DNA from 4 places in the Pelomonas candidula genome. Region 3 is predicted to be linked to each of the others. Evidence: riboswitches for the same ligand, from Rfam matches in the RefSeq annotation. Region 3 holds a riboswitch; each other region holds the start of a gene.
The links. A riboswitch is a leader RNA that binds a small molecule or an ion and turns the genes downstream of it on or off. The one in region 3 is predicted to bind cyclic di-GMP.
Positions count from the first base shown of each region.

Region 1: another riboswitch for cyclic di-GMP. It lies ahead of ACG04R_RS08150 (hypothetical protein); the one in region 3 lies ahead of fliE (flagellar hook-basal body complex protein FliE).
Region 2: another riboswitch for cyclic di-GMP. It lies ahead of ACG04R_RS15630 (S53 family peptidase); the one in region 3 lies ahead of fliE (flagellar hook-basal body complex protein FliE).
Region 4: another riboswitch for cyclic di-GMP. It lies ahead of ACG04R_RS11820 (hypothetical protein); the one in region 3 lies ahead of fliE (flagellar hook-basal body complex protein FliE).

Region 1 is NZ_JBIGIC010000003.1:412,635-419,654, forward strand. Features, by position in the region: gene ACG04R_RS08125 (EF-hand domain-containing protein) at 1-597, opposite strand, end outside; gene ACG04R_RS08130 (copper chaperone PCu(A)C) at 685-1,125, opposite strand; gene ACG04R_RS08135 (GntR family transcriptional regulator) at 1,225-1,620, shown strand; gene ACG04R_RS08140 (ABC transporter ATP-binding protein) at 1,617-2,504, shown strand; gene ACG04R_RS08145 (hypothetical protein) at 2,517-3,974, shown strand; cyclic di-GMP riboswitch class I at 4,096-4,196, shown strand; gene ACG04R_RS08150 (hypothetical protein) at 4,292-5,155, shown strand; gene ACG04R_RS08155 (potassium transporter Kup) at 5,239-7,020, shown strand, end outside.
Region 2 is NZ_JBIGIC010000007.1:175,637-182,656, forward strand. Features, by position in the region: gene ACG04R_RS15620 (ATP-binding protein) at 1-485, shown strand, start outside; gene ACG04R_RS15625 (serine hydrolase domain-containing protein) at 472-2,418, opposite strand; gene ACG04R_RS15630 (S53 family peptidase) at 2,458-4,266, opposite strand; cyclic di-GMP riboswitch class I at 4,315-4,410, opposite strand; gene ACG04R_RS15635 (sensor histidine kinase) at 4,552-5,844, shown strand; gene ACG04R_RS15640 (LytR/AlgR family response regulator transcription factor) at 5,841-6,605, shown strand; gene ACG04R_RS15645 (molybdopterin-dependent oxidoreductase) at 6,592-7,020, opposite strand, start outside.
Region 3 is NZ_JBIGIC010000010.1:252,696-259,715, reverse strand. Features, by position in the region: gene ACG04R_RS20080 (FliM/FliN family flagellar motor switch protein) at 123-464, opposite strand; gene ACG04R_RS20075 (FliM/FliN family flagellar motor switch protein) at 472-1,374, opposite strand; cyclic di-GMP riboswitch class I at 1,779-1,872, shown strand; gene fliE (flagellar hook-basal body complex protein FliE) at 2,323-2,637, shown strand; gene fliF (flagellar basal-body MS-ring/collar protein FliF) at 2,645-4,357, shown strand; gene ACG04R_RS20060 (FliG C-terminal domain-containing protein) at 4,362-5,369, shown strand; gene fliH (flagellar assembly protein FliH) at 5,366-6,067, shown strand; gene fliI (flagellar protein export ATPase FliI) at 6,067-7,020, shown strand, end outside.
Region 4 is NZ_JBIGIC010000005.1:144,210-151,229, reverse strand. Features, by position in the region: gene ACG04R_RS11825 (sensor histidine kinase) at 1-1,146, shown strand, start outside; cyclic di-GMP riboswitch class I at 1,199-1,294, shown strand; gene ACG04R_RS11820 (hypothetical protein) at 1,503-2,876, shown strand; gene ACG04R_RS11815 (response regulator) at 2,918-3,538, opposite strand; gene ACG04R_RS11810 (PAS domain-containing sensor histidine kinase) at 3,559-6,009, opposite strand; gene ACG04R_RS11805 (EAL and HDOD domain-containing protein) at 6,054-7,020, opposite strand, start outside.

The sequences.
Region 1 (7,020 bases), on a different contig from region 3:
GGCCTTGCCGAGCTGCTCGACCGACTCGTAGGTCTTGACCGCGGCATCCGCCTCGGCAGTCTTGCCGCTGCTGGCGGCCTGGGCGGCCTTCTCGGCGGCCAGCTTGGCGTCGTAGGCCGCCTGCTCCTGCGCGGAGACCTTGCCATCCTGGTTGGTGTCGGCCGGCTCGTAGGTCTTGGTGCTGCTCGCGCTGGCCGTGCCGCCCGACTTGCCGCCGCTCGCGGCGGCGGCCTGCGCCTGACCGCCCTGGCTCTTGGCAATCGAGTTGCCGCCACCCTGGGCGGCTCCAGGCGGCGGGCCCTTGGGCGCGGCGGCCTTGAACTCATCCAGCGTCACCTTGCCGTCGCCATCGCTGTCCATCTTGGCCAGCATCTCCTCGGCGCTGGGTGCCGTCTTGCCCGCAGCATCGGCCTTCTTGGCGCCCTCAACGGAGATCTTGACGACGGCGGCCTTCAGGTCGTCGACCGTCAGGTAGCCCTTGTTGCCGGCATCCAGCTCCTTGAAGACCTGCTCGGCATCCGGCCTGCCAGCCTTGCTGGTCGACGAGCCGCTGGACACGGAACTGGCCAGCGCTTGGGTGTTGACGGCGGTGATCATGGGCGGCTCCCTGAGTGGTCCCAGGGTTTTCGACCATGCGCAAACCAGCTGTACCGGCTTTACCTGCTTGACACAAGCGGCACCACGTCAGTGCCCGGCGGCAGCGCTGCGCGCGTCGGCCTTGATCTCGACCACCGTGCGCTTGCCGTCCTCGGCCTCGACGGTCAGCGTCAGCGGCACGGCCTCACCGGCCTTGATCGGCGCTTTCAGCCCCATCAGCATGACGTGATAGCTGCCCGGCTTCAGCGCCACGGCCTGGCCGGCCGGCAGCGGCAGCGCGTCGACGGCGCGCATCTTCATGACGCCGCCGTCCATCTTCATCTCGTGGATTTCGGCCACGGCCGCCACCGGCGAGCTGACCGCAACGACCTTGACCGGCTTGGCGGCGGTGAGCTGCATGAAGGCGCCCGTGGCCTTCTGCGGCGCGACGGTGGCGCGCACCCAGGCATCGTCCACCTTCACGGCAGGGCTCTGGGCCTGCGCGGCCAGGGATGCGAACAGGGCGGAAGCGAGCAGCAGATGGCGCATGGCGGGTGAGGTCGACGACAAAACGCCGATTGTGCGACCGGGGGCTTGACCCTTACTGTCTACGTGTACTATAGTACTAGTACACATTGGCAGTTCCGCATGGACCCGACTCACTTCGTCCACATCAACACCGGCTCGCCCGAGCCCATCTACCGCCAGCTCATCGAGCAGGTGAAGCGGCGCGTGGCGGCCGGACAGCTGAAGGCGGGCGACGAGATCCCTTCGGTGCGCGAGCTGGCCCAGGCGCTGGCCGTGCACCCGATGACTATCTCCAAGGCCTATTCGCAGCTGGAGGCGGACGGCGTGCTGGAGCGCCGCCGCGGGCTGTCCATGGTCGTGGCCGCCCAGCACCGGCGCGCGCAGCCCACCGCCGACCGCGTTGAGCTGCTGCGCCCGACGCTGGAGAAGGCCGCCGCCGAAGCCCGCCAGCTGGAGCTGCCCAGCGCCCAAGTCCTGCAGTTGTTCAAGACCCTCCTCGACGAGCAAGCCCCATGACCAGCCCACACTTCCCGCACACCGACACCCTCAGCGCCGAGCTCCATGGCGTGACCCTGTCCTACGCCGAAGGCGCCAGCGTGCTGAACGGGCTGGACTGGCAGCTGCTGCCCGGCCAGGTCGTGGGCCTGCTGGGCCGCAACGGCGCCGGCAAGACGACGCTGCTGGAGACGCTGCTGGGCCTGCGCGACCCGCAGACCGGCAGCGTGAAGATCTTCGGCCAGGACGCCGCGCGGCTGGACGACGCGGCGCGCGCCCGCATCGGCTACGTGCCGCAGCAAAACGACTTGTTCGAGGGCTTCACGGCCACGCAGCTGCTGGCCTACTTCAGGAGCTTCTACCCGCGCTGGAACGAGTCGCGCGTGGAGGGCCTGCTGTCGCGCTGGGAGATCCCGCGCGACCGGCCCATCCGCAAGCTCTCGGGTGGCCAGCAGCAGCGCCTGTCCATCATCCGCGCACTCGCCCACGAGCCCGACCTGCTGGTGCTGGACGAGCCGGTCGCGAGCCTGGACCCCGTCGGCCGGCGCGACTTCCTGCGCGAGCTGGTGGACCAGGTGCTGGACCGCGGCACGACGGTGGTGTTCTCCACGCACATCCTGTCCGACCTGGAGCGCGTGGCCTTCAACCTCGCCTTCCTGAGCCGTGGCCGCATCGCGCTGCAGGCACCGCTGGACGACCTGCTGGAGCAGGTGCGCGCCTTCACCGGCAGCGTCAGCGAGATGGCCGGCCTGATGGGCCGCCTGGGTGTGCAGCCGCTCAAGCGCACGCCACTGGAGGCCGGCCGCGAGCGCGTGCTGGCGCGGCTGCCCGCCGACACGGCGTTGCCAGATGGCGTCGCGGCCGACCGCGTGAACCTGGACGACCTGTTCGCCGAGCTGACCTGACCTGACCTGACCATGACTGCAAGCTACAACCAGATCCTGCTGGCGGCCTGGCGCCAGTCGAACACGGACGGCAGCCGCTGGTTCCGCATCGTGTTCTACAGCGTGGTGCTGGTCGGCCTGGCCGTCGCGGTGTGGTTCATGCCGGTCATGCAGATGCGCATCGCCCTCGTCTGCGCGGTGCTCGTCTTTGCCCTGTTCGGGCTGTGGGTGCTGCTGCTGGTGAGCCTGCTGGAGCAGAACCACCCCACCACCACCCGCCTCGTGCCCGGCCAGCTGCGGCGGCTGCGCCAGGCCGCGCTGGTCGCTTGGTTGCTGATCAGTGGCGCGCAGGGCGTGCTGGTGTGGCTGATCCTGGCAGAGCGAGTGCCGTTGGCGCCGCTGCTGCTCGCGGCCGCCGCGGCCGGCGTGGGCGTCGCCTGGACGCAGCGCCACTGGATCTGGGCCATCGTGCTGTACACGGGCCCCTCCCTCATCACGCCGCTGCACCTGCAGCAGCGCCTGGCACCGCTGTGGCACGCGCTGGTCGATGTCTGGCAGCTGCAGCCCTGGGCCTGGCTGGCGCTGAGCCTCGTCGTGCTGGGCGCACTGCTGACGCAGGTCTTCGGCAGCGGAGATGCCGCCCACCACGCCGCCTACGAACGGCGCCGGCGCATGCTCAGGGCCGCACGCAATGGCATGACCGGCAACCGCGCCGGCATCGCCAACCTGGGCCGCGCCGGCGAATGGTTCGCGTGGCCGGTCGACGCCGGCGTCTCCCGGTGGCTCTCGCATCTGCTGGCCCGGGCGCAACCGACGCAGGCCAGCGTGATGGCTCGGGCCGAACTTGCGCTGCACGGCCTGCAGCACTGGCTGAGCCACTCGGTCAGCATGGCCCTGACTCTGGCGTGCGTGGTCCTGGGTGGCACCATGACGTTCAGGCTGTTCGGCATCTCGCCCGGCGCCATGTTCAAAGGCATGGCGCCAGCCATCGCCATCGGGCTGGGCATCGCCGGCTTCAACCCCGGCTTCGGGTTGCGCAACATGCTCTGGCATACGCGGCGCGAACAAGCGCTGCTGGTGCTGCTGCCCGGCATGCCCCAGGGCCCGCAGCTGAACCGTGCCGTGGCCTTCCTCCAACTGCGCCACTTCCTGCTGGCCTGGCTCGCGACGACGCTGCTGCTGGTCGGCCTGTTGATGCTGGCCGGCATGCCGTCGCTGCTGAGCCTGTCCATCGCGGCCCTGCCGCTGGGCATCCTGAACCTCACAAACGCGCCGGCCAGGATGCGTGCGCCGACGCCATGGGCGACGTCGCGTCCGGTGCTGGGCTTCTTCCTGGCGTACTCGGTGCTGTGGGCGCTGTGCGCCTTCGTGGACGGGCTGGTCTGGCCGCTGATGGCCGCCAGCGTGGTGCTCAGTACGGTGCTGCTGGCCCGGCGCTGGCGCACGCTGAGCCAGGCGCCATCGGCCCTGCCGGCCGGTCGGCTGGCCTGAGCAAGCCCGCCGCAAGCTTCAGAAACCGCCCGTCGCGAGCCGCCCGCCGCTCTTCCGGCGGGGGTGGTGATTCGTGAACTGGCGCACGGACGTGACAACGCTTGCATCCGCACACTGCGCCCCATGCAGTCGGCAAACCCGTTGAAAAGCGGGGACGCAAAGCCTCCGGTCTTCCCTGCCCCCAACCCTTGCCAAGGGGCAGCAGATAGCGGGGCCGCCCTGGGCGGACAGGGTCATGTCCGCAGCGTGGCACACGGGGAGGTGCCGGCTACTGCCCGGTAGCCCCACCCATGCACCAACCCGAAAGCACTCACGCCATGAAGACCCGCCTCATCACCACCGCCGTACTCGCCGTCATCGCCCAGCAGGGCTTCGCCGCCGACGCGACCGCCACGCAGACCGCCCAGCTCACCGGCCTCGTGCGCCTCGTCAAGAGCGATGGCAAGACCGTCATCGCCCAGGCCGCGCCGCTGCTTGTCACCACCAACGTGACGACGAGCAAGCTGCCCGAGATCACCGTCAGCGACAAGGACGCCTTCCTGAGCTCGCTGGGCCGCTGCGCCTTCAACTTCCAGTACGACGAGGTCAGCGCCACGGCCGTGGCCAGCAGCACCAACCGCCTCTACGGCAATGACGCGCTGATCGCACAGAACACGCAGATCGCGCTCACGCCCAAGGTCGTCAGGACGATCTGGACCCAGCCCTACCTCGTGGCCGGCGCGAACAACGTGAAGATCGTCGTCAACGCCGACTCGAGCGCACCGAGCATCGGCTGGGTGCGCATCAACGTGACCGGCACCTGCGGCGCGGCGACACCCGCGCCGGCGCCGGCGCCCACCACGGCCCCCAAGCCCGCGCCCGCCCCGGCGCCCACTGCCTCGGCCCCGACGCCTGCGCCGGCACCCGTCACCTACATCCAGCCCGGCTCGGGCGACTGGAACAACCTCAACACCGCGTGGGGCTACAGCAACTACGCCGTGACCCAGCTCAAGGGCAAGGGCTATGCGAAGTACGACGCGGTCGTGCGCCTGAACGCAGCGCTCACCGCGGCGATCACCGCGAAGAAGATCTCCAGCGGCGACTACGCCTCGCTGATGGCCGCCTGGAACGCGCTGCTGGCCGACCCCGCCTTCAAGGCCGCGATGGCGGCCATCGTGCCGACGACCGCCGGCAGGAAGTGAAATCGGCGCCGCCGGCAAGGCGGCTGCAAGCTCGGCTCTCGCCGAGGTGGCAAGCTGCCGCGCCCTGAGCGATGCTTGCCCCCATGACGACCGCGACCGACGCCTCCACCGACACCCCGCCCACGCAGCACCGCCACGGCCTCGCCGCACTGACGCTGGGCGCCATCGGCGTCGTCTACGGCGACATCGGCACCAGCCCGCTCTACACGGTCAAGGAGATCTTCACGCCGGCCACCGGCGTGGCCGTCACGCCGGACGCGCTGATCGGCGCCATCTCGGCCATCGTCTGGGCGCTGATGCTGGTCGTCACGCTGAAGTACGTCGTGCTGATCCTGCGCGCCGACAACCGCGGCGAGGGCGGCGGCCTGGCGCTGACGGCGCTGGCCACGCAGGCCGTGCGCGAGCGCCCCGGCCTGCGCCGCTTCCTGCTGCTGATGGGCGTGTTCGGTGCCACGCTGTTCTACGGCGACAGCGTCATCACGCCGGCCGTCTCCGTGATGGGCGCCATCGAGGGTCTGGAGATCGTCAGCCCCCACCTCGAAAGCTATGTGCTGCCACTGTCCATCGCGGTGCTCATCGTGCTCTTCGTCGTGCAGAAGCACGGCACCCATGTCGTGGGCCGCGTGTTCGGACCGGTCATCCTGCTGTGGTTCGGCGTGCTGGCCGTGACCGGCGCAATGCAGATCGCCCACCAGCCGGCCATCCTCGCGGCACTGAACCCGCTGCGCGCGCTGGAGTTCCTGGCCGGCCGCGGCTGGCAGGTCTTCGCCGTCGTCGGCGCCATCGTGCTGGCACTGACCGGCGCCGAGGCGCTGTACGCCGACATGGGCCACTTCGGCGCGAAGCCCATCCGCCTCGCGTGGACAGGCATCGTCTTCCCCGCGCTGGCGCTGAACTACCTCGGCCAGGGTGCGCTGCTGATGGCCGACCCCGCCGCCATCGACAACCCGTTCTACCGCCTCTTCCCCGCGGCGCTGGTGCTGCCGGTCGTGGTGCTGGCCGCGGCAGCCGCCGTCATCGCGTCCCAGGCCGTCATCTCCGGCGCCTACTCGATGACCAAGCAGGCCATCCAGCTCGGCTTCCTGCCACGCATGCCGGTGCGCAACACCTCGGCCGCGGAGGCCGGGCAGATCTACATCTCCAGCGTGAACTGGGCCCTGCTGGCGGGCGTGCTGGGCGCGGTGCTGCTGTTCCGCAGCTCCTCGGCACTGGCAGGCGCCTACGGCATCGCCGTCACGCTGACGATGATGATCACGACGGTGCTGACCTTCTTCGTCATTCGTCACGGCTGGCGCCTGCCCGCGCCGCTGGCCTGGGGCGCGACGGCGTTCTTCCTGGCGCTGGACGCGCTGCTGGTGGCCGGCTGTGCGATCAAGATCGTCGACGGCGGCTGGTTCCCGCTGGTGCTGGGCGGCCTGCTCTTCGTGCTGATGAGCACCTGGGCGCGCGGCCGCAAGGCCATGCAGCAGCACCTGGCCGACGAGGGCATCGAGCTGCTGTCCTTCGTCGAGTCCCTGCATGCCTACGGCGACGCCGAGCGCCCGCGCGCGGCGCGCACGGCCATCTACCCGGTGGCCAACCCGCAACTGGTGCCACCGGCGCTGCTGCACAACCTCAAGCACTACCAGGTGCTGCACGAGCGCAACGTCGTGCTGACGGTGGTCTTCTGCGATCGCCCCTACGTGCCCGACGCCGAGCGCCTGCAGCTCGAGCAGCTGGCGCCCGACTTCTGGCGGCTGACGCTGACCTACGGCTTCATGGACCAGCCCGACGTGCCGGCAGCGCTGCAGCTCTGCAACGTCCGCGGCCTGCACACCGAGCCTGCCGAGACCAGCTACTTCCTGAGCCGCGAAACCCTGGTGCCG
Region 2 (7,020 bases), on a different contig from region 3:
TGCTGACGCAGTTCCTCGACTACGCGCGTGCGTCCCACCCCGCCGAGCAGGAGCGGCCGCCCGTGGACATCGAGCTGCGCGAGTTCCTCGCCGAGACGCTGGCGCTTGCGCCGGGCCTGCCGCACCCGCTGCTGGCCGACGGCCCCGCCGTGCGCCAGCGCGCCCGGCCGCAGGCGCTGCGCCGGCTGGTGCTCAACCTCGTCGTCAACGCGCAGAACCACGGCGCGCCGCCCATCGAGCTGGCCTGTGGTCGGGACGACGGCGCGGCATGGATCGAGGTGCGCGACCGCGGCCCCGGCATCGCGCCGGCCCGCGTCGACGAGCTCAAGCGCCCCTTCCAGCGTGGCGACGCGGCGCGCGGCGGCAAGCCGGGCTCGGGCCTGGGCCTGGCCATCGTCGATCGCATCGCGCGCGCCGAGGGCGCGAAGCTGACGCTGCTGCCGCGCGACGGTGGCGGGCTGGTGGCGAGGGTCAGCTGGGCTTGACCGCCACGAAACGGTACTCGTGCTGCGAGTCTCGCAGCACCAGCGTCGGCTGGTCGGCCTTGTCGTCACGCACGAACTCGATGCCGGCCACGCCGGGGTCAATGGTCATGTAGCTCTGCGTGCCGTCCTCGTTCTGGCGCAGCGCGACTTCGCTGTTCCAGTGGTCGAACTGGAAGCGCAGCTTGCCGGCCTGACGACTGACCTTGACGTGACCAAGCTCGGGGCTGGCATAGCGTGCGGCCAGCGCCTTGGCGGCGGCGGCCGGCACCGGCAGCGTCAGCCGTTCTCGGAACTTGGCCAGCTCGGCCTGGTGGTTGGCGATGGACACCTTGAGGCGGTCGTCGGCCTCGGGCCGGCCGTCGAACACGACCTCCAGCAGCTTGCGCTGCAGCGGGCCACGCAGCAGCACGCCGGCGTCGGAGTTGGTGAGGATGGTCACGCCGATGCCGTACTCGGGCAGCCAGATCATGTTGGAGTGAAAGCCCAGCATGTCGCCGCCGTGCGAGGCGACGGTGATGCCGTACTGCGTGTCGACGATGAGGCCCATGCCGTATGTGATGTCCTCGCCGACCATGACCTGCGGCTTGTAGCGCTCGGCCCAGTTGGCCTCGCCGATCAGCGGGCGCCCCTCGGGCGTGCGGCCCTTGTTCAGTTCCATCAGCACGAAGCGGCTGAAGTCGTTGGGCGAGGTCCACACCGCCCCGGCCGGCCGGGCCGGGAGGATGGTGTAGTTCAGGTCCATGCTGGCGCGGCGCGTGCTGCCGTCGACGGCGTCGCCGTGCGGCATCGCGTGGTTGCCGCGCATGACCTTGGCGTAGTCGAAGGTGGTGTTCTTCATGCCCAGCGGGCCGAACAGCAGCTCCTGCATGGCCTCGTCGTAGGCGGCGCCGACTTCCTTGCCCGGCTTGAGCGCCGCGGCGGCGATGAAGCCACCGGCGCCCACCATCAGGTTGCTGTACTGGAAGACCTCGCCGAACTTGCTGGTCGGCTTCATCGTCGCGAGCTGGTCGAAGGTGGTCCGGGCCGGCGCCTTGCCGTCGGCAAAGATCCAGTCCAGGTCCTGCCGCGGCATGCCGGTGCAGGCGCAGACGAGGTGCCGGATCTGCACGCTCTTGGTCACGTCCGCGTCGGCGAGGCGGAAGCCCGGGTAGGCCTCGGCGGCGGGCTGGTCCCAGCGCAGCTTGCCGGCGTCCACGGCGCGGGCCAGCAGCGCCGTGGTCATCGCCTTGGTGTTGCTGGCGGCCATGAACAGCGTGTCGGCGTCCACCGGTGCGGGCTTGCCCAGCTCCCGCACGCCCAGGCCGCCGGCCCAGACGACCTGCCGGTCGCTGATGAAGCTCAGGCCCACGCCGGGCACGCCGAGCTGCTTCATGCCGTCGGCGACGAAGGCCTTGAGCTGCTCGACGCGCTCGGGCGTCAGCGGCCTGGCGGTGCGGCCGGCGAAGCTCTCGCGCTGATAGCCCTGTGGCCGCAGGCTGGCGAAGAACTTGCCGATGGGCGCGCCGCGCTTTTCCAGCGTCGCGTCGGCGGCCTGCAGAAGCAGCACGGACCAGGCCTTGCCGTCGCCGGTGCTGGAGCGCCTCACGATGGCCTGCAGCGTGAGCTTCTCGTTGGGCGAGGTCTCGTAGTCGAAGACCTGCTGGTCCACCCAGCCATTGCGGGCCGGCCGTGGCGTGGCCAGGCGCAGCGTGCGCTTGAAGCCGGGGTCGACGAGCTGCCAGGCCTGCGCGACGGCATCGGCCGCGTCCCTGGCGCCGGCGAGGTCGACGACGGTGATGGTCGCGTCGCCCTCGGGCGCGGTGAACGTCAGCAGGTTGCCGGTGCTGCTTGCCGTGAAGGCTTCCGGCGGCGAATAGCTGTGGCCGGCGGAAGTGGTGTCGGCGTTCGCGGCGAACGCAGCGGCGAGCAGTGCGGTGATCAGCAGGCGGCGCATGGGGGCTCCTTGATGAGGAGCCCGCATGCTAGGCGTGGTTTACGACGCGCTGATCTTCACCGCGACCGTGCCGGTCGTCGTATGGCCGAGGTTGTCCTTCAACGTGATGACGAGGTTGTAGGTGCCCGTCACCGGCTTGGCCCAGGCCAGAGCGATGGCGGTGCTGCTGGCCGACAGGCTCATGCCGCTGGCCGCACCGCTGATGCTGATGGACAGCGACGTGGCACCGGGAGCGCTGTAGCCGATGCTGGCGCTGAGCGCCTTGCCGGCCACGCCGCTGATGCTGGTGGTCGTCAGCTGGGGCCCCGCCGAGGTCGTGGTCGTCGTCGTGGACGTGGACGTGGATGTCGAGCTCGTGCTGGACGAGGTGGCCGCGCCCAGGCTGGTCAGCAGCGCGCTGACGTTGGGCGTGCCCCAGCCGGTGGGCGTGTCGTAGCCGGTCTTGGCCGTGCAGGTGGTGCAGCTGCCGTTGCTGCCGCTCGACACGTCCTTGAAGACGGTGGCGTAGGTCGTCGGCACGGCGCCGATCTGCTGGTAGATGGCCGCGTGCGGCTGGCCCAGCAAGGCCTTGGCCGAGGCGACGCGCACGGCGTTGGCCACGGCGAAGAGGCCGGCCCATTGCGGCGTGGACAGGCTGGTGCCGCCTGCGCTGACCCAGCGCACGGTGGTCGTGCCGGAGGCGATCAGCGCCACGTACTGGCCGGAGTTGGGGTCGGCGTTGAAGGCCACGTCGGCCACCGCGCGGCGCGCGTAGCCGCTGATGCTGCCGCTCTGGTAGCTGGGCAGCGCGACGTAGGCGCTGGTGCCACCGCCGGTGCCGGTCCAGGTCGTCTCGCTGCGCGAGCCGCTGCCGCTGTAGGTCAGCGTCGTGCCGCCCACGCCCACCACCTTGCTCGACACCGACGGCCAGGACACGGCCGCGCCGTTGTCGCCGGTGGCGGCCAGGTAGGTCATGCCGCTGGCGGAGAAGATGCTGTCGTAGCTGCCGACCCAGCTGCCCTCGGACGCGCCGAAGCTCATGGACACGACGCCCGTGCCCATTTTGTTGGCCAGCGCCACGCCGTTGGACAGGCTGGTCACGCCGGCGTCCGGTGCCTCGATGAGGACGATGCGGGCCAGCGGCGCGGTGGCGTGTGCCCATTGCACGTCGAGCGCGATCTCGGTGGCCCAGCCGCTGTCGTAGGCGGGCGCCGTGGCGGTGAGCGCGCCGGCCGTCGTGCTGTAGGCGATGACCAGCTCGCAGCCACTGCTGGACGCGGAGGCCAGCGGCAGCGTGGCGGTGGCCGCCAGCGTGCGAGAGGTGCAGGTGGGCAGGCCGAACTTGCTGTTGAAGGCGGCCAGCTCGGCGACGACGTTGGGGTCGTGCTTGGCGTTGACGATGTAGATGGTCTGGCCGGCGCCCAGCTGCGCGGCGGAGGCCGACAGCGCCGGCAGGCCGTACGCGGCGCGGATCTGCGCCGGCGTGTACGTGGTGACGGTCGTCGTCGTGGCCATCGGCGCGGCCTCGCCGCTGGCAGCGGCCAGCGCGGTGCGGCGCTGGGCGTAGTCGTCCAGCGCGGCGAGCGTCAGGCCCTTGGTGGCGATGCCTGCTGCGGCCTGCGTGCGGTGCGGCTCGGCGTCGGCGCCGATGTCGGCGGGCGGCTCCAGCTCGGCAGCGGCGATGTGGAAGCTGTGGCTGGCCTCGGCGCCGGCGGCCGGGTCGAGATCCACGCTGAGCGCGACGTCGGTGGTCGCCGCGCTGGCCTGCACCGTGGCCGTGGTGTCGGTGCTGCTCGCGCCGCCTCCGCAGGCGGTCAGTGCCGCGGCGGTCAGGAGGCTGAGGGTCCAGGTGAGACGGTTGCTGCGCATGGCCGGTGTCTTGCAGTGAAGAGGGCCACGCCGGACAAGACCTCAGGTCTTGGCGGCCCCGCTGCCATGGCACTTGCGTGATGCACGTGCTGTAGGCCGGAAGCTTTGCGTCCCCATCTTTCGACGGGTTTGCCCTCTGGGTTGGTAAACGGGTTCAGTCTAGGCGCCGGGTGGGGCTTCAGATGCAGGCCGCTGCGGCCGGCGCGTGACTTCTGCCGCGGTGCCTGGGCATGACTTTCGTTGCCATCCGTATCTGCAGTTTCGTTGCTTTGTGTCGCGCCTGAAATGCACGCGCTTTCATGCTGCGGTGCGCGTCTCGTGCAGCGCTGGTGGCGCTTCGTGCGTGTGCTGCGGCGGTTCGCCGCTCCGACGCGAGCCGACCGGCCGCGCGCCTCTAGAGTGCCGGCCATGCACAGCGCCAATCCCCTCGCCCACGGCAACCGCTTCCAGCGCGCCTACTACCGCTGGGCCCTCCCGTACTACGAACGCTACGGCCAACAGGACCCGGCGCTGCGCGAGCGCGTCGAGCTCATCGACATCCACCTGTACTCGCGCCGCGGCCTTGGCGCCTGGGTGGGCTGGCTGCTGGGTCTGGCCGGCACGGTGGCGTGGGTGCTCGGCAAGGGCGCGACCTGGGGCGCGGCGCTGGGCACCGGCATGCTGGTCTGGGTGCTGCTGAGCATCGGGCTGCTCATCATCTGGCTGAACCCGAAGCGCAGGCCTGGGCGGAACGGCTTCAGCATCGTCCGTTTTGTGCTGATCCTCGCCGTGATGGTGCTGGCCGTGGTCTGCGGGCGCGGCCTGCACGACGGCCAGCTCGACGGCGACCGCATGCTGGCGGCGCTGCGCGCCTCGACCCACACACTGCTGCCGATGGCCGCGGGCCTGGCGCTGCTGATGGCGGGCGTGGCGCGGGTCGGGCGGGCGGCGTACGAACAGCAGTTGTCGCGGCTGCAGCTGGTGGCCGAGCGCGATGCCGCCGCGCGCACCGCCGCCGAGGCCGACCTGCGACTGTTGCAGGCGCAGATCCACCCGCACTTCGTCTTCAACACGCTGGCCACGCTGCAGCACTGGGTGGACCGCCGCGACGAGCGCGCCGGCCCGCTGCTGCGCGAGCTGACGGGCTTCCTGCGCCGCAGCACCGAAATGCTGGGCCGCCCCACCGTACCGCTGGCCGATGAGGCGCTGGCTGTGCGCCACTACCTCGCCATCCTGGCCACGCGGCTGGATGGCCGCGTGCAGGGCGACGTCGACATCGCGCCGGGCCTGGCCGCCGAACCGGTGCCGCCGGGCCTGCTGCTGACGCTGGTGGAGAACGCCGTCGAGCATGGCCTGGAACCCAAGATCGGTGGCGGCCGCCTGACACTGGCGGGCGGCCGCGAGCCGGACGGCCGCTGGTGGCTGCGCGTCGACGACGACGGCCTCGGGCTGGCGGACGGCGCCGAAGACGACGTGGGCCTGGCCAACCTGCGTCAGCGGCTGCGCCACCACTTCGGCGAGCGCGCCCGCTTCACGCTGCAGCGCCGCGCCGAAGGCGGCGCACGCGCCGAGATCCTGATCCATCCCGAGACGACATGACCCGACTGCTGATCGCCGACGACGAACCTGCGCCCCGTGAACAACTGGCCGACGCGCTGACCCAGGCCTGGCCCGACGCGCGCATCGTGGCCCAGGCCGAGCACGGCGCCGACGCGTGGGACCAGTGGCTGGCCCATGAGCCCGACGTCTGCTTCCTCGACATCCGCATGCCCGGCCTGTCGGGCATCGACGTGGCACGGCGCATCGCCGGCCGCTGCCCGGTGGTGTTCGTCACGGCCCACGGCGACCACGCGTTGCAGGCCTTCGACGCCGGCGCGGTGGACTACCTCGTCAAGCCGCTGGAGCCGCAGCGGCTCGCGCAGACGGTGGCGCGGCTGCGCCAGAACCAGCAGCGTCCGGCGCCGGCCGGCGACGCGCTGCAGCAACTGCTCGCGCAGCTGGATGCCCGCCAGCGCCGCCCGGCCTGGCCCGACACGCTGCAGGCCGCCGTGGGCAAGGAGGTGAGGCTGATCCGCGTCGGTGACGTGATCTATTTCGAGTCCGACAGCCGCTACACGCGCGTCGTCTACGCCGAGGCGGGCGAGCAGCGCGAGGCCTTGCTGCGCACGCCGCTGAAGGACCTGCTGGCGCTGCTGGACCCGGCGCGCTTCCAGCAGGTGCACCGCTCCACCGTCGTCGCGTCCGCGCAGATCGCCAGCGCGCTGCGCGACGACGACGGCAACATGGCGCTGCGCCTGCGCGGCTCGCGCGACACGCTGACGGTGTCGCGGCCCTTCCAGGGCCTGTTCAAGGGACAGTGATCTCCACGGCGATGCCGCTCAGCACCGCGTTGCCCGACAGCGGGTCGCGCATCGCGTCGTCCAGCAGCGCGTTCATGTTGACGCCCGGCCGCTCGCGCGCCACGCCCAGCTGCACGCCGTCCAGGTCGTGCCCCCAGCCGTGCGGCAGGCTGACGACGCCGGGGCTCATGTCGGCGCTGCGCTCGACGCGCGCAATCAGCTCGCCAACGGCGCTCTTCACCTTGGCGAACTCGGCCAGGCCCAGCCGTTCGGCGTCGCCGGGGTTGACCAGCAGCGTGCAGCGGTCCGGCCCCTTGGCGAGCACGGGCAGGTTGTGCATCCAGCTGTTGCCGGAGCGCGTGTCGCGGCGGCCGATGAGGCTGAATTCGGGCGCCGGTGCGGCGCGCACCTCGGCGAGGTCGGCCAGGATGGACGG
Region 3 (7,020 bases):
GCGCTTGCCTTGCCAGTGCGACAAGGCGTTCGCCAGGCATGGGATGCCCACTGGGCATCCCAAGTCCGGGCTCACTCCCGCCGAGCGGGAGCGAGCTTGCTTGGGGCGGCCCCGCGCGGCGCTCATGCCCCAAGCTGGTCGAGGTCCAGGCCGTCGATCTCGATGACCTTGAGCGCGTGGCTGTCGCCGCTCACGACGACCTCGGCGCGGCCGATGGCGGTGCCGTTGACCTTGAGCGTCAGCGGCGCGCCGGCCAGCGTGTCGAGCTCGACCACGCTGTCGGGTTCCAGCTGGGCCAGGTCGTGCAGCGAGATGCGGGCTTCGCCGACCTCCAGCGTCAGCGTGACCGAGATCTTGCGCATCAGCGCCGGCATGTCGCGGCGCGGTGCGCGCGTTTCGGGAGCAGGCTCGGCCGCCACGTCGATCATGTCGATCAAGCCGTCCATCGTGTCGAGGTCGTTCATTGCGGGATCACTCCAGGTCTTGGAAAGAGGTCAGGCACAACTGGCCCTGGTGCTCGGCCACCTGCGCGTGGAAGAGCGCGGCGCCCTCGACACGCACGGTGGCCTGCTCCAGGTGCACGGGGATCAGCGACCCTGGCTTCAGGGCCAGCACGGCCTCCAGCGGGAGGCGCTGCTCGAGCAGCTGCGCCTTCAGCAGCAGCGGCAGGCGCTTGCCCAGCGAGGGCGTGGCGCCGGCCTTGCGGATGCCACGGGTGCCGCGCAAGGCCGCGGCCAACGCACGCAGCACGACGTCGATGACGCCGCCATCGATGACCAGCTTGACGGTGGTCGGCTCGAGATCGGGCGCGCAGAGATCCAGGCTGAGCAACCAGGCGCCGGCCGGCATGCGCGGCAGCGACACGGGCACCCAGGCCCCCAGCGGCTGCAATGGCGCCATGCCTTGCGCGGGCGCTTCCGTGCCCTGTGCCAGTTGGCCCAGCGCGCGCAGGCAGCGCTCGGCCAGGCTGCGGGCCAGCGAATGGCGCAGGCGGTCCTCGGTGGCCGTCTCGGCGGGAGCATCTGCCACCGTCTTCAGTCCCAGCCGCTGCGCCAGCATGTGCAGCACCAGGCCGCGCTCGATCAGGCAGGCCAGCGGCTCCCGCGCCTCGGGCGTCTGCAGCCAGCGCCCGGGGGTCGGCGGCTCCGCGCCGCCGTCGAAGGGCGTGACGCGCGCGGCCACGATGTCGTAGGACGTCTGGTAGCGGAGGTTCCAGTGCTGCTGCAGTGCCTGGTTCAGCGCTTGGCGCAGTTCCTCGGCAACCCGGGGCAGCAGATGGGTGGGACGGCCGAGGCTGCGGCTGTCCAGCCGCTGCAGCGGCGAGGTCGTGGCGCGCGGCTGGGCGCCGGCGCGAACGGTGCGGGTGTTGGACATGGAGGCTGGGGCCGAACCACAGCCCGGCGTGCCGGGGGGCTTGGCAAGGTGGTGTTGAATACCTGAACCACCGGGCTGAATCCCGTGTGGCCGATCGTTCCCGATAACGGATCTAGATTTTATGTGCGCGATTTAATTTCTGCACGCCGGCGTCCGCCTAAAACCCCTGGAGGGCAGGACCGGCGGCAAAAAATCACAGCAAACCTGGAGGGTATCCGGGCCGCCAGGGCAATTAACCCCACGCCTCGGGCGGAGATTTCAAATCACGGCAAAAAGGGCTGTTTTTCGAACAGCACAAGGGGGAGCGACCCCCGTCGAGCGTGAACCAGTTCACACTCTGGATGTTTCAGCTCGTCAGTTTTCTTACCGTATGCCGTCAAAAACGGACTGCTGCGCTACAGTTCGGGGCATCAGGGCACACCCGTGCGAAAGCCGGGGTCGCAAAGCCTCCGGTCTACAGCCGGCCTCCGGGCCGGCCACGATAGCGGGGTTGCCAGACCTGAGTCTGCGGTGCATGTGACGCATGCACCACTGGCTACTCATGCCTAGCCGGGCCGCCTCGCGCGGCCTGTTGCGACCTGCCGGCTGCTCGCCGATCGTGCCCCCGTGCAACACAGGGAGCATTTCATGTTCAGGTTCTTCTCGACCTCCTAGACCGCCTGGTCTGCGCTCGCGACATCTCGATTCGCGGCGCGCTCTGCCATTTTCAATTCCAAACATCCCGCCGGCCCGGATACCAATTCCTCGGGTCAGGGCATCGTTTTGTCTTGAATATATTCCCGAGCCACGCCCGCACTTTAATACTCGGGCCGGTCGGCAGAGCCTATTTCGAGCGTTATTGATATTCGTTGATGGCAGGCATACCTGCCGACACGAAGGATTCCGCTCGCCTGAACGATTCATGATGACGGAGTTATGGACATGGACGCGATGGTTACTGGCATGAATATGGAAAGCCACGGGCTGGCCGCCCTTGGCCGTGATTTGCAGGGCGTCCAGCAGGAGGCCGAGCAGATTGCCGCCGCTGCCGACGCCGGCAGTGCCCAGGCCGGCGCACACGGCTTCGAGCAGATGCTGCGCCGCGTCGACGCTCAGGGCCACGACGCCCAGGCGCGCATGCAGTCCGTCGAGCGCGGCGAGAGCGACGACCTCGTGGGCGCCATGCTCTCCAGCCAGCAGGCCAACCTGTCCTTCCAGATGCTCATGCAGGTGCGCAACAAGGTGATGGGCGCCATGGACGACCTCTTCAAGCTGCAGTTCTGAGCCCTCCATGCAGACCCTTCCTTCCACGCGAACCACCGAGGCCAGACTGCTGCCGGCGCCGGACTGGCGCCAGCGCGCCGCCGAGCTCTGGCGCGGCCGGCCCAGCCTGACGGGCGACTGGGTCCGCAAGGCCTGGCCGGTGATCGGCCTGGCACTGCTGGGCACGCTGGTCGTCGCGCTGCTGCTGTGGCGCGACCAGGCCAACTACAAGCCGCTGTACGGCGCCCACGAGCAGATTCCCACCGCCGACGTGCTGCCCGTGCTCGATGCCGAGCACGTGCCCTACCGCCTGCATCCCGACAGCGGCCAGGTGCTGGTGCCGGACGGCCAGCTGGGCCGCGCGCGCATGCTGCTGGCCAGCAAGGGCGTGGTTGCCCGGCTGCCGGCCGGCCTGGAACTGCTGGACCACAACGACCCGCTCGGCGTGAGCCAGTTCGTGCAGGACGTGCGCTTCCGCCGCGGCCTCGAAGGCGAACTCGCGCAGAGCATGATGGCCATCGACGCCGTGGCCGCCGCGCGCGTGCACCTCGCGCTGGCCAAGTCGAGCGCCTTCGTCGTCAGCAGCGCGGACAAGAACTCCGCGTCGGTCGTGCTGACGCTCAAGCCGGGCCGCCAGCTCTCCAACGAACAGATCGCTGCCGCCATCCAGCTCGTCTCGGGCAGCGTGGCCGGCCTGGACCCGCAGCGCGTCAGCCTGGTGGATCAGCAGGGCCATCTGCTCTCGGCCCGCGTGGACCTGAGCGAGGGCTTCGACGCCGCCGCCGCCAACGAACCGCAGCGGCGCGTCCAGGACGAGGTGCGCGCCAACGTGCGCGAGCTGCTCGCCCCCGTGCTCGGCGACCAGAACTACCGCCTCAGCGTCACGGCCGAGATCAACAACGACCGTGTGCAGGAGACCCGCGAGCAATACGGCAACGCGCCCAAGGTCACCAGCGAGGCCATGCGCGACGAGCAGGACCGCCAGGCCCTGGCCCTGGGCGTGCCCGGCTCGCTGAGCAACCGCCCGGTCAGCGAAGCGGCCACGGCCGCCTCGGGCGCGCAGGACGGCGGCGCCACCAACCGCCGGAACGCCTCCACCCGCCAGTACGCCTACGACCGCAACATCACCCAGGTGAAGAAGAGCCGCGGCCGCCTGGAGCGCCTCAACGTGGCCGTGCTGCTCAACGACGCAGCCGCACCCGCCGGCGCCCCGAAATGGACGCCCGAGCAGATCGCAGGCATCGAGCGCGTGCTGCGCAGCGGCCTGGGCATCGACGCCGACCGCGGCGACAAGCTGACGTTGTCGGCCATGAGCTTCCCCAAGCCGCCCGTGCCGCCGCAGTGGTGGGAGGAGCACGACACCTGGATCGACGTCGGTGGCTGGGCCGCCTACGGCCTGGCCCTGCTGCTGGGCTACCTGCTGATCGCCCGCCCGGTGCTGCGCATGGCGCAGCAGGCCGTGGCGCCGCGCCCGGCCGCCACGCCGCGCGCCGCGGAGGCCGCGCCGACCACGCTGCAGACGGCCGAGCCCGCGCTGGCCGCCGCCTCCGAGGCCCAGCCCGCCGTGGCAGGCCCGCGCACGGCCGTGACGCCGCTGCTGGAGAACTACGAACTGCCGCCGCCGGGCTCGCCCGTCGACGTGCTGGTGGACCACCTGAAGGTGCTGGCGGGCAAGGAGCCCGAGCGGGTGGCGGAAGTCGTCAAGCAATGGGTGCAGAGGAAAAATGGCCGAAGCGACTGATTTCATGCTGCCGACCAGCGCAGCCTCGTTGAGCCCCGTCGAGCGCGCGGCCATCGTGCTGCTGTGCATGGGCGAGGAACCCGCCGCCGCCGTGCTGCGCTGCCTCGCGCGCGACGAGCTGCTGGGCGTCACCCAGGTGATGTCGCGGCTGTCCGGCATCAAGGTGGACTGGGTCAAGACCTCGCTGCAGCAGTTCTTCGACGACTACCGCGAGCAGAGCGGCGTGCACGGCGCCTCGCGCAGCTACCTCAAGCGCTCGCTGGACCTGGCCCTGGGCGGCGAGATCGCGAGCAGCGTGCTCAACAGCATCTACGGCGACGCCATCCGTCCCAAGATGCAGCGCCTGCAATGGGCCTCGCCCAAGTGGCTGGCCGAGCAGATCTCGCGCGAGCACCAGCGCATGCAGGCCGTGTTCCTGGCCTTCCTGCCCAGCAGCATGGCCGGTGCCGTGATCGAGGCCCTGCCCGAGTTCCTGCGCGATGTCGTGCTGCTGGAGATGGCCCGCCTGAGCGAGGTCGACGCCGAGTTGCTGCACGAGCTCGACGACATGGTCGAGCGCTGCATCGCCGGCCTGGGCCAGCAGGGCGCCAGTGTGGAAGGCGTGCGCCAGGTCGCCGAGATCCTCAACCGCATGCCCGGCCAGCGCCAGCAGATGGTCGAACTGCTGCGCGCCCACGACCCCGAGGTCGTCGGCGAGATCGAGGTCAGCATGTACGAGTTCTTCATGCTCTCGCGTCAGAGCGAGGCCACGCTGCTGCGCCTGGTCGAGGACGTCGCGCTCGAGGTCTGGGCCGTGGCGCTCAAGGGTGCCGAAGCGCCGGTGCGCGACGCCATCCTCGCCGTCATGCCGCGCCGCCAGGCCCAGGCCTTCGAGGACCTGATGCGCCGCGGCGGGCCCATGCCCAAGAGCCGCGTCGAGCAGGCTCGCGCCGAGATCATCGCCCGCCTCAAGGCCCTGGCCGACGCCGGCGAGATCCAGGTCCAGCTGTTCGCCGAGGCCTCCGTCGAATGAGCACGACGCGGCCTCATCGCTTTCCGCCGCTGCTGCAGCTGCGCCAGGGCCACGAGCGCGTCGCCGGCCTGGCCGGTGCGCAGCTGCAGGCCGCGCTCGCCGACGGCTTCCAGGAAGGCATGGGCAAGGGCTACGCCGAGGGTCACGCCAGCGGCCTGGCCGCCGGCCAGGAGGAAGCGCGCCGCATCGCCGAGGAGCAGGGCTTCCAGCAGGGCTGGGAACGCGCGCGCGCCGATGCCGGCGAGCGGTTCGCCGGCCCGCTGGCCGCCGTCGAGGACCTGCAGCGGCAACTGCGCCAACTGCAGGACGACTACCAGAACGCGCTGCGCCGCGAGGTCGTGGACCTGGTCGAGCGCGTGGCCCGCCAGGTCATCCGCGCCGAACTGACGCTGCGCCCGACCCAGTTGCTGGCCCTGGTGGACGAGACCCTCGCCGCCATGCCGGCCGTGCCGCGCGAACAGGTGCGCGTGCACCTGCACCCCGAAGACCTGCAGCGCCTGGAAGAGCTGGCACCCGAGCGTGCCCGCGAATGGCGGCTGCAGGCCGACGCCCAGCTCCAGCCTGGCGAATGCCGCGTGCTGGCCGGCTCGCGCGAGGCCGACGCCGGCTGCGCGCAGCGCCTGGACGCCTGCATGCGCCAGGTGCGCGAACAGCTGCACGAGCCGGCCGCACCCGCGCTCCAGCCGGAGGCCGCCTGATGCTCTCCAACGCCCTGCGCCGCGTGGCCCTGGACGAGGTGCCCGTCGCCACGCCCACCGGGCGGCTGCAGGCCGTCACGGGCCTGCTGCTCGAAGTGAGCGGCTGCGCGCTGCGCATCGGCCAGCGCTGCCTCATCGAGCGAGTCGGCGAGGACGGCGCGGGCGACTGGATCTCCGCGCAGGTGGTGGGCTTCCGCGACCCGGTGGCCTACGTCATGCCGTTCAAGAAGCCCGAGGGCCTGGTGCCCGGCGCCCGCGTGCTGCCGGCGAACGAGCGCGCACCGCTGATGATCGGCCCCGAGTGGCTGGGCCGCGTGGTCAACGGCCTAGGCGAACCCATCGACGACCTCGGCCGCCTGGGCGGCGAGCACCTGCTGCCGGCCACGCCACCGCGCGTGAACCCGCTGCGCAAGCAGAACGTGCACGAGCCGCTGGACGTGGGCGTGCGCGTCATCAACGGCCTGCTCACCCTCGGCCGCGGCCAGCGCGTGGGCCTGATGGCCGGCTCCGGCGTCGGCAAGAGCGTGCTGCTGGGCCTGATCACGCGCAACACGGTGGCCGACGTCATCGTCGTCGGCCTGATCGGCGAGCGCGGACGCGAGGTGCGCGAGTTCATCGAGATGTCGCTGGGCCGCGAAGGCCTGGCCCGCTCGGTCGTCGTCGTGGCGCCGGCCGACGAGTCGCCGCTGATGCGCCAGCGCGCCACCGAGCTGTGCCACAGCATCGCCGCCCACTACCGCGACCAGGGCCAGCACGTGCTGCTGCTGGTGGACTCGCTCACACGCTACGCCATGGCCCGCCGCGAGGTGGCCCTGGCCCTGGGCGAGCCGCCGGCCACGCGCGGCTACCCGCCCTCGGTGTTCTCGCAGCTGCCCGAGCTGGTGGAGAGCGCCGGCAACGGCGAAGGCCCCGGCAGCATGAGCGCCATCTACACCGTGCTGGCCGAGGGCGAC
Region 4 (7,020 bases), on a different contig from region 3:
GCGTTCTTCACCGGAGTCCTGGTGCTCGTCGCCGCCGCGCTGGGCTGGCATGCCGGCGTGCGGCTGACACGTCAGCGCCTGTCCGAGCCGCTGCGCGACGCGCGCCAGCAGTTGCTGATGCAGGCGCAGCTGCAGCGCGACTGGCAGTGGGCCACCGACGCCACGCACCGCCTCGTGCGCTGGCAGGCGCCGCAGGGCGCGCCGGCGTCCAGCTGGGTCGGCGCCGGTGCCAGCACGCAGCTGCTGTGGGAGCGCTTCGCACCCGCCGAGCCCACCGCCCAGCTGCGCGAGCGGCTGGATGCCCACCAGCCCATCTCCGAGCTGCAGCTGGCCGCCGCCGACGGCGACGCGCGCTGGTGCCTGCGCGGCCTGCCCTGCATCGACTCGCAAGGTCATTTCACCGGCTACGTCGGCACCGCGAGGCCGCCTGACAGCGTCCAGGCGCCTGCGCCGGCCCTCGCGCCCGTTCAACCCGACCTGACCTCCGAGCATGAGTCCTTCAGCTACACCGTCTCGCACGACCTGCGCGCGCCGCTGCGCGTCGTCGAGGGCTTCGCCCGCATCCTGAAGGAAGACTACGGCGGCCGGCTGGATCGCGTCGGCAACGACCACCTCGACCGCGTCATGAGCGCCGCCGCGCGCATGAACAGCATGATCGACGCGCTGCTGTCGCTGAGCCAGCTGTCCACGCGACCGCTGGCATGCCAGCCGGTCAACCTGTCGCAGCAGGCCGGTTACGTGATGGAAGAGCTGCGCCGCTCGGCCCCGCTGCGTGAGCTGGAGCTGGACATCGAGCCGGGCCTGACCGTGCAGGGTGACCCGACGCTGCTGCGCATGGTGCTGGAGAACCTGCTGGGCAACGCCTGGAAGTACAGCGCCAAGGTGGACTGCACGCGCATCCGCTTCGGCAGCGCGGAGCAGGGTGGGCGCAGGATCTTCGTCGTGTCGGACAACGGCGCCGGCTTCGACATGCGCTTTGCCGAGCGGCTGTTCGGCGTCTTCCAGCGCCTGCACAGTGCCAGCGACTTCCAGGGCACGGGCGTGGGCCTGGCCCTGGTGCGCCGCATCGTGCGCCGGCATGGGGGAGACATCTGGGCGGAGTCCGCGGTCGGCGAGGGCTCGCGCTTCTACTTCACGCTGGGCTGATTGCAGGCCGGGTGTGCGAAATGCACGCCGGGTGGCCCGTGGGTGCGGCAACAATTCGTAACGGCACACCCGAGCGAAAGCCGGGGTCGCAAAGCCTCCGGTCTACGGCCCACCAACGGTGAATGGCCACGATAGCGGGGCCGCCTCATCGCCCGCCATGGCGCGATGGGCGGCCGGCACGCCTTTGCGCCTGCAGGCTGGCTGATCCCGCGCTCGCATTGGTGTCCTCCGTCGGTCTTTGACCCTGTTTCCGTCCTGCCCCTGGTCGAGCCGCGCTTGCGCGCGCGATCGATGGGTCGGTGCGTGCGGGCGCCAGCCGACGGGTCTCCAGACCAGCACCTGATGAGGAAATAGTGATGCGCCAGATTTTTGCCACCCTTGCCGCCGCCATGGTGATCGGCTTTCATGGGGGCACCCATGCCCAGGCAGTGGACGAGGATGCACTGATCGAGAAGATGCGCAGCGGCATGGCCCAGCGAGGGCAGACGATGAGTCCGGAACAGGAACTCACCATGCGGCTGAAGATCCGCGAAACCATGGCACGCATGCAGAACCTGGGCAACGGCGGCGGTCTGGCTGCCCCCCTGATGGCTCCCGGCGTATCCCCGATGGCGGCGCCCATGCCTGCAGCTGCGCCGCCGTCGGTGCGTGGCACCGCGGAACTGGCCCAGCAGATCGCCGCGCTGCCCGCGCCGCAGGCCGTGCAGTTCGAGCCGCGCAAGGACGGCTTTGTCGTCAACGGTCAACTGATGGTGGACCCGGAAGGCAAGGTCGGGCGCGCGGCGGTGGACCCGCTCACGGGCGACTTCGCCTACCTGGTGCAGCGCATGGATGGCAGCCAGGTGCTCAAGCGTGGGCGCGGGACAGCGGCGCCGCTGACCGTGGGGCAGGTCAGCGCCCGGCCGGGCCAGTGGATGGTGCAGACGGTCGACGGCCAGACGTTGGCGGGCGACGGGCTGGTGCTCAGCTCCCAGGGCGCCTTGGTGCTGCGCGCAGCCAGCGCCTTCGAGTTCCGGCCTGGGCAGCCGTTGCGCACCATCGCCATCCCGGCGGGCTGGACGCCCGTGCCGCTGCAGCGTGGTGACGTGGCGAGCACGCGCACGCTGCTGCTGGAGAAGGACACCTCCGGCCAGCCGGCCAAGGACAGCCTGGTTGGCAGCGTGACGGGCCTGTTCAGTCTGGCCAAGCGCGTCGTGGGCGCCGAGGAGCCGAACGACTATGCGCTGTTCCATCTGGACAGCGGCATGCTCACGCCGTTGACGATGTCGCTCGACGACAAGCAGGTGACCCGCTACAGCGACTGCCGCCGCCAGAACGCCGTGGTGAACCGGTGCAACAACGCCACCTCGTATGAATCGCTGTGGAACCCCGATGGCTCGCCCAACAACTTCCACTATTTCTGGCAGGCTCAGTGGTTCAACACGCCGGCGGGGCCCGTGGCCGTGGTGCGCCAGGGTTCGACCAAGGAGGTCCGGCTGTTCGATCTCACCACCGGCAAGCAGGTCGTGGCGTTCCGCCGTCCCATGGGCATTGCCAGGCACAGCGCGGAGCTGACACCCGAAGGCAAGCTGCGCGTCACGGCTCAACTGGCCTTCACCAGCTACACGCTGGAGGATGCCCGTGCGCTGCTGGATCAATCGCCTGACCAGCGCGGCGTGGCGGTGGAAGGCACCATCATCGCGGGCCAGTCGGAAGGGGCTGCACCGGTCTCCAAGCCCGCGGGCGGCTGAGACCGTCGCGGGTGGCACAGGCGCGGGCCGCGCCGGCGCCTTCAGCCGGCCCGCTGCCCGGGCCGGGCCAGCAGCTCGATCGCATCGACGATGCGCCGCGCCTGCTCGGGCAGGCTGTGGCCATCGGCCGAGGCCAGGCTCATCAGGCGGGCCAGCGCCTCGTCACGCGGCAGCGAGTAGCGGTGCATCAGCACGCCGACGGCCAGGGCCGTGGCGTCGAGCGTGGGCAGTTCGGAGGGGGGCTCGAAGGCCTCGTTCCGCTCAACCGGGGCGGGCGGGAGCGCAGTGGCTGGTGCCGCCGAGCGCGCGAATGCGGCCTCCACGGCGGGCACGATCTGCGAGATGTCCAGCGGCTTGACGAGGTAGGCGACCGCGCCCAGCTCCTTGACCTTGGCGACCGTCGCCTCGTCGGCAAAGGCCGACAGGAACATGAACGGCGTCTGCAGGAACTCGCGCAGGTAGGCGGCCACGTCGAAGCCGGTCAGCCCCTCCATGCGGATGTCCAGCAGGGCCAGCTCGGGGCGGTGCTCGCGGGCGAGCAGGATGGCGTCGTCGCCGTTGTCGGCGTCGATGACCTCGAAGCCGGCCTGCGTGAGCCCGTAGCTCAGCGTTGCCAACACCAGTCGGTCGTCATCGACGACCAGGATCTTGCCCTTGCTCACCGCGCCCCTCGTTCGACCAATCAAGAACTTGGTTTTATGGCCGGATTGTGAACCACGCTTGGCGGAATCAATTCCAGCCGGCAAACGACGTCACCGCCCTGCTGTTCCAGGCTGAGGATGGCGCTGCGCCGCGGCAGCAGCGCGCGCACCAGGCCCAGGCCCGACACGCCGCTCTTCACGTTCTGCAGCAGGAAGCCTTCCGGCAGGCGGCCCGGGTTGACGATCTCGACGACGACGCCGGTCGTGTCGCAGATGAGCTGGCAGCGCACCTGGGCGTCGTGGCCATGCTTCAGTGCGTTGCCCAGCAGCTCGTTCAGGCTCAATGCGATCGGGATGGCCTCGGCCTCGGGCAGGCACCAGTCGTCCATCAGCGCGCCACCCTCGGCGGCCGTCGTGATGACGCGGCCCTGCATGCGCTGCACGGAGCCGACGATGGCGTCGAACACACGCTTGAGCACCAGCGGGCCGGTGGCGCCTACCTGCAGGCCGTAGACCTGCGCGATGGCCTGCACCTGGCCGACGGCCTCCTTCAGCACCGGCGCCACCTCGGGCCGGCGCTGGGCGATCTGCTGCAGCAGGCCGGCCACGCCCTGCAGGTTGTTCTTGATGCGGTGATGCACCTCGCGCACCAGCAGCTCGCGTTGCGAGATGGCGGCCTGCAGCCGGGCCTGCTCGGCGGCGCGCTGCTCGGTCACGTCGCTGGCGACCAGCAGTAGCAGCTCGGGCGTGTCACCGCTGCCGGCCAGGTGCAGCAGGCGGGCGTCCCAGATGCGCGTCGTGTTGCCCGTCGGCACGTGGTATTCGCGCTGTACGACGGTCTGGGACTCAAGCGCCTCGCGCATGTCGGCAACGACCTGCGAGCCCTGGTCGTCGCCAAAGAGCAGCGACGGCGTGCCGCCCAGCAGTGCCGTCTCGGGGCGGCCGGCCAGTGTCGCGGCGGCGTGGTTGAGCTTGACGATGCGCAAGCTCTGCGCCTCGTGCAGCGTGATGGCCAGCGGCGCGCCTTCGATGATGCGGGCCAGCGAGGCCTGCGCCAGCCGGCTCTGCGCCTCGGCCTGGCGGCGGCGGTCGATGTCCAGCAGCGCGTAGGTGGTCTGCTGGGTGACGCCATCCGGGCCGGTTTCGCGCGGCGTCTGCACCGCGTTGCCGATGACCCAGAACTCGCGCCCGTCGCGGCCGCGCAGCTTGCATTCGAAGACGTCGCTGCCCGGCTCGGCGTGGAAGGCGTGGTCGTCGTCCTCCGGCGCCAGCACGCCCATGGGCTGGCCCAGCACATCCTCCAGCTCGCAGCCGAACATGCGCCGCGCCGAGCGGTTCATCCACTCGATGCCGTCGGGGCCGACCGTGACGATGCCCACCAGCACGGAGTCCAGCACCGCGCGCTCGCTCTCGGCGCGCAGCAGCAGCGCGTTCTCGGCCTGGGCCTGGGCCGTCACGTCCAGCGTGACCACCGACGTGGAGCGCCGCCCGCCGGCCAGCAGGCCCGGGGCCACGCGGGTCAGCAGCCAGCGGCGGCCCAGCTCCGGGTGGCGCACGGCGTAGCGCACCTCGACGGCGTCGCCCTTCTTCAGCGCGCGCTGCAGCCGCTCGAACTCGGGCAGCGACGCCGGCTCGACGATCTCGCGGTTGATGCCCTGCAGCGACGCGACCGACTGCTTGGCGCCGACCTTGAACGGCGAGCCCTTGCGGTGGGCCTTGACCCAGCCAGCCTCGGGCTGGAAGGTGGCCAGGCCCACGGCCGCGGTGTCCATCAGCGCGTCCAGCTGCTGATGGGCGAGGTCGCGTTCGTGCTCGGTGCTGTGGTCCTCCAGCTGCGCCAGCAGCAGCGCGCGACCCGCCTGGCGCCACAGCCGCAGCCGCGCCCGCAGCCAGCGGTGGCGCCCTTGCGGGTCGACGAATTCGGCTTCGGTGACCAGCGGTGGGTCCGGCTGGCGCTGCGCCGTCAGCGCCGGCAGCGGCGCGCCATGGTGCCAGCCCAGCAGCGCCTGCAGCAGGTCGGGCAGGTCGTTGAGGTGGCGGGGCGCGCCGGGGCACAGCGCGTCGAAGGCGCTATTGCGGCGCAGCAGCGCGCCGCTACCGGCGTCGGCCAGCGCGGCGGGCTGGGGCGACAGGGCCAGCCATTCCACCAGCGGAGGTTCGCCGGCATCGGCCGCGCTCAGGCGCGCGTGCAGCAGCCAGTTCGGGCGGTCGCGCAGCAGGTGCAGCGTCGCGCGCTGGCCGTCGGCAAGCTTGAGCGGCGGGGCCGGCGGCGCGGCGCGGCCGGTGTCGATGGCCTGGGTGGCATCGTGCAGCCAGGCCTCCAGCCGGGCGCCCGCTGCCTGGCGCAGCAGCCGCCAGCCCTCGGCGGCGTCACCGCCCAGCCATTCGCGTGCGGCCGGATTGGCACGCAGCGCGGACAGGTCGGCCCGCAGCGTCAGCACCGGGTCGCCGACGAGGTCCAGCAGCGCAGCGGAAGCGGGCGGGCTGAACATCCTTCAGCCGCGTAAGGGAGTGGCTTCGGTCGGCCCGGCGGAGCTCATTCCAGCTGAGCCGCCTTGTGCAGCGCGCGCAGCACGCAGGCATTGATCTCGCCGGCGCCCAGCATCAGCGCGTCGGCGCGGTCGCGGTAGTCGAACACGCTCTCGGCCTCGATGGCCTGCACCAGTTGCAGATAGGGCAGGAACGGGCCGGTCTCGTCGACCAGCGCCTGGCGCACGCGTTCGGGCACCGGGATGCTCTGCAGCAGCTTCTCGAACGGCGCCTTCAGCATGTGGTCCAGCAGCGAGAAGAGCCCGCAGATGAACATCTCGTCGCGCTGCTCGCGGTCGTCCATGCCGGCGGCGAGTTCCTCCATCAGCAGGCCGCGGCGCACGGCGCCGAACATGATGGGGCGCATGCTGTGGTCGCTGCTGGCTGTCGTCAGCAGCAGGGCCAGCCAGCGCTTCAGCCGGGCGTAGCCCAGCAGCATGATGGCGTGGCGGAAGCTGGATACCTCGACCGGCAGGCCGAAGGCGGCGGAGTTCATGTAGCGCAGCAGCTTGAAGGCGAGGCTGGGGTCGCGCTTGAGCGTCTGCTCCAGGCGCTCGACGTCCTCGCCTTCGTCGACGCGCGACATCAGCTCCATGATGACCTGCAGGTCGGCGGCGATTTCGGTCTTGGCGCCGGGGACGGGTTCGTAAGGGCCGTCCATGGGCCAGCCGATGACGGCGTGTGCGCCGGCCTTGAACGCATCGTCGATGGCCGCGGCGCCGCGGATGCCGGTGCAGATCAGCTCGGTTCCGGCCGGCGCGCTCTGGCCGGGCTCCAGCGCGACCTGTTTGAAGACGGCGGCGACGCCGGCGGGCAGCGGCGCGCTGGGCAGGCCCTTGAGCAGGCCGCGGTGGCCGGCGCCCTTCAGCGCGGCGATGGTGTCGGCGTGGGCGGCGTCGGCGGCGATGAAGGCCGGCACCTCGATGGTCGTGGGCTCGACCGGTGGCTGGGCCAGCAGGGCGCCGAGCAGCGCC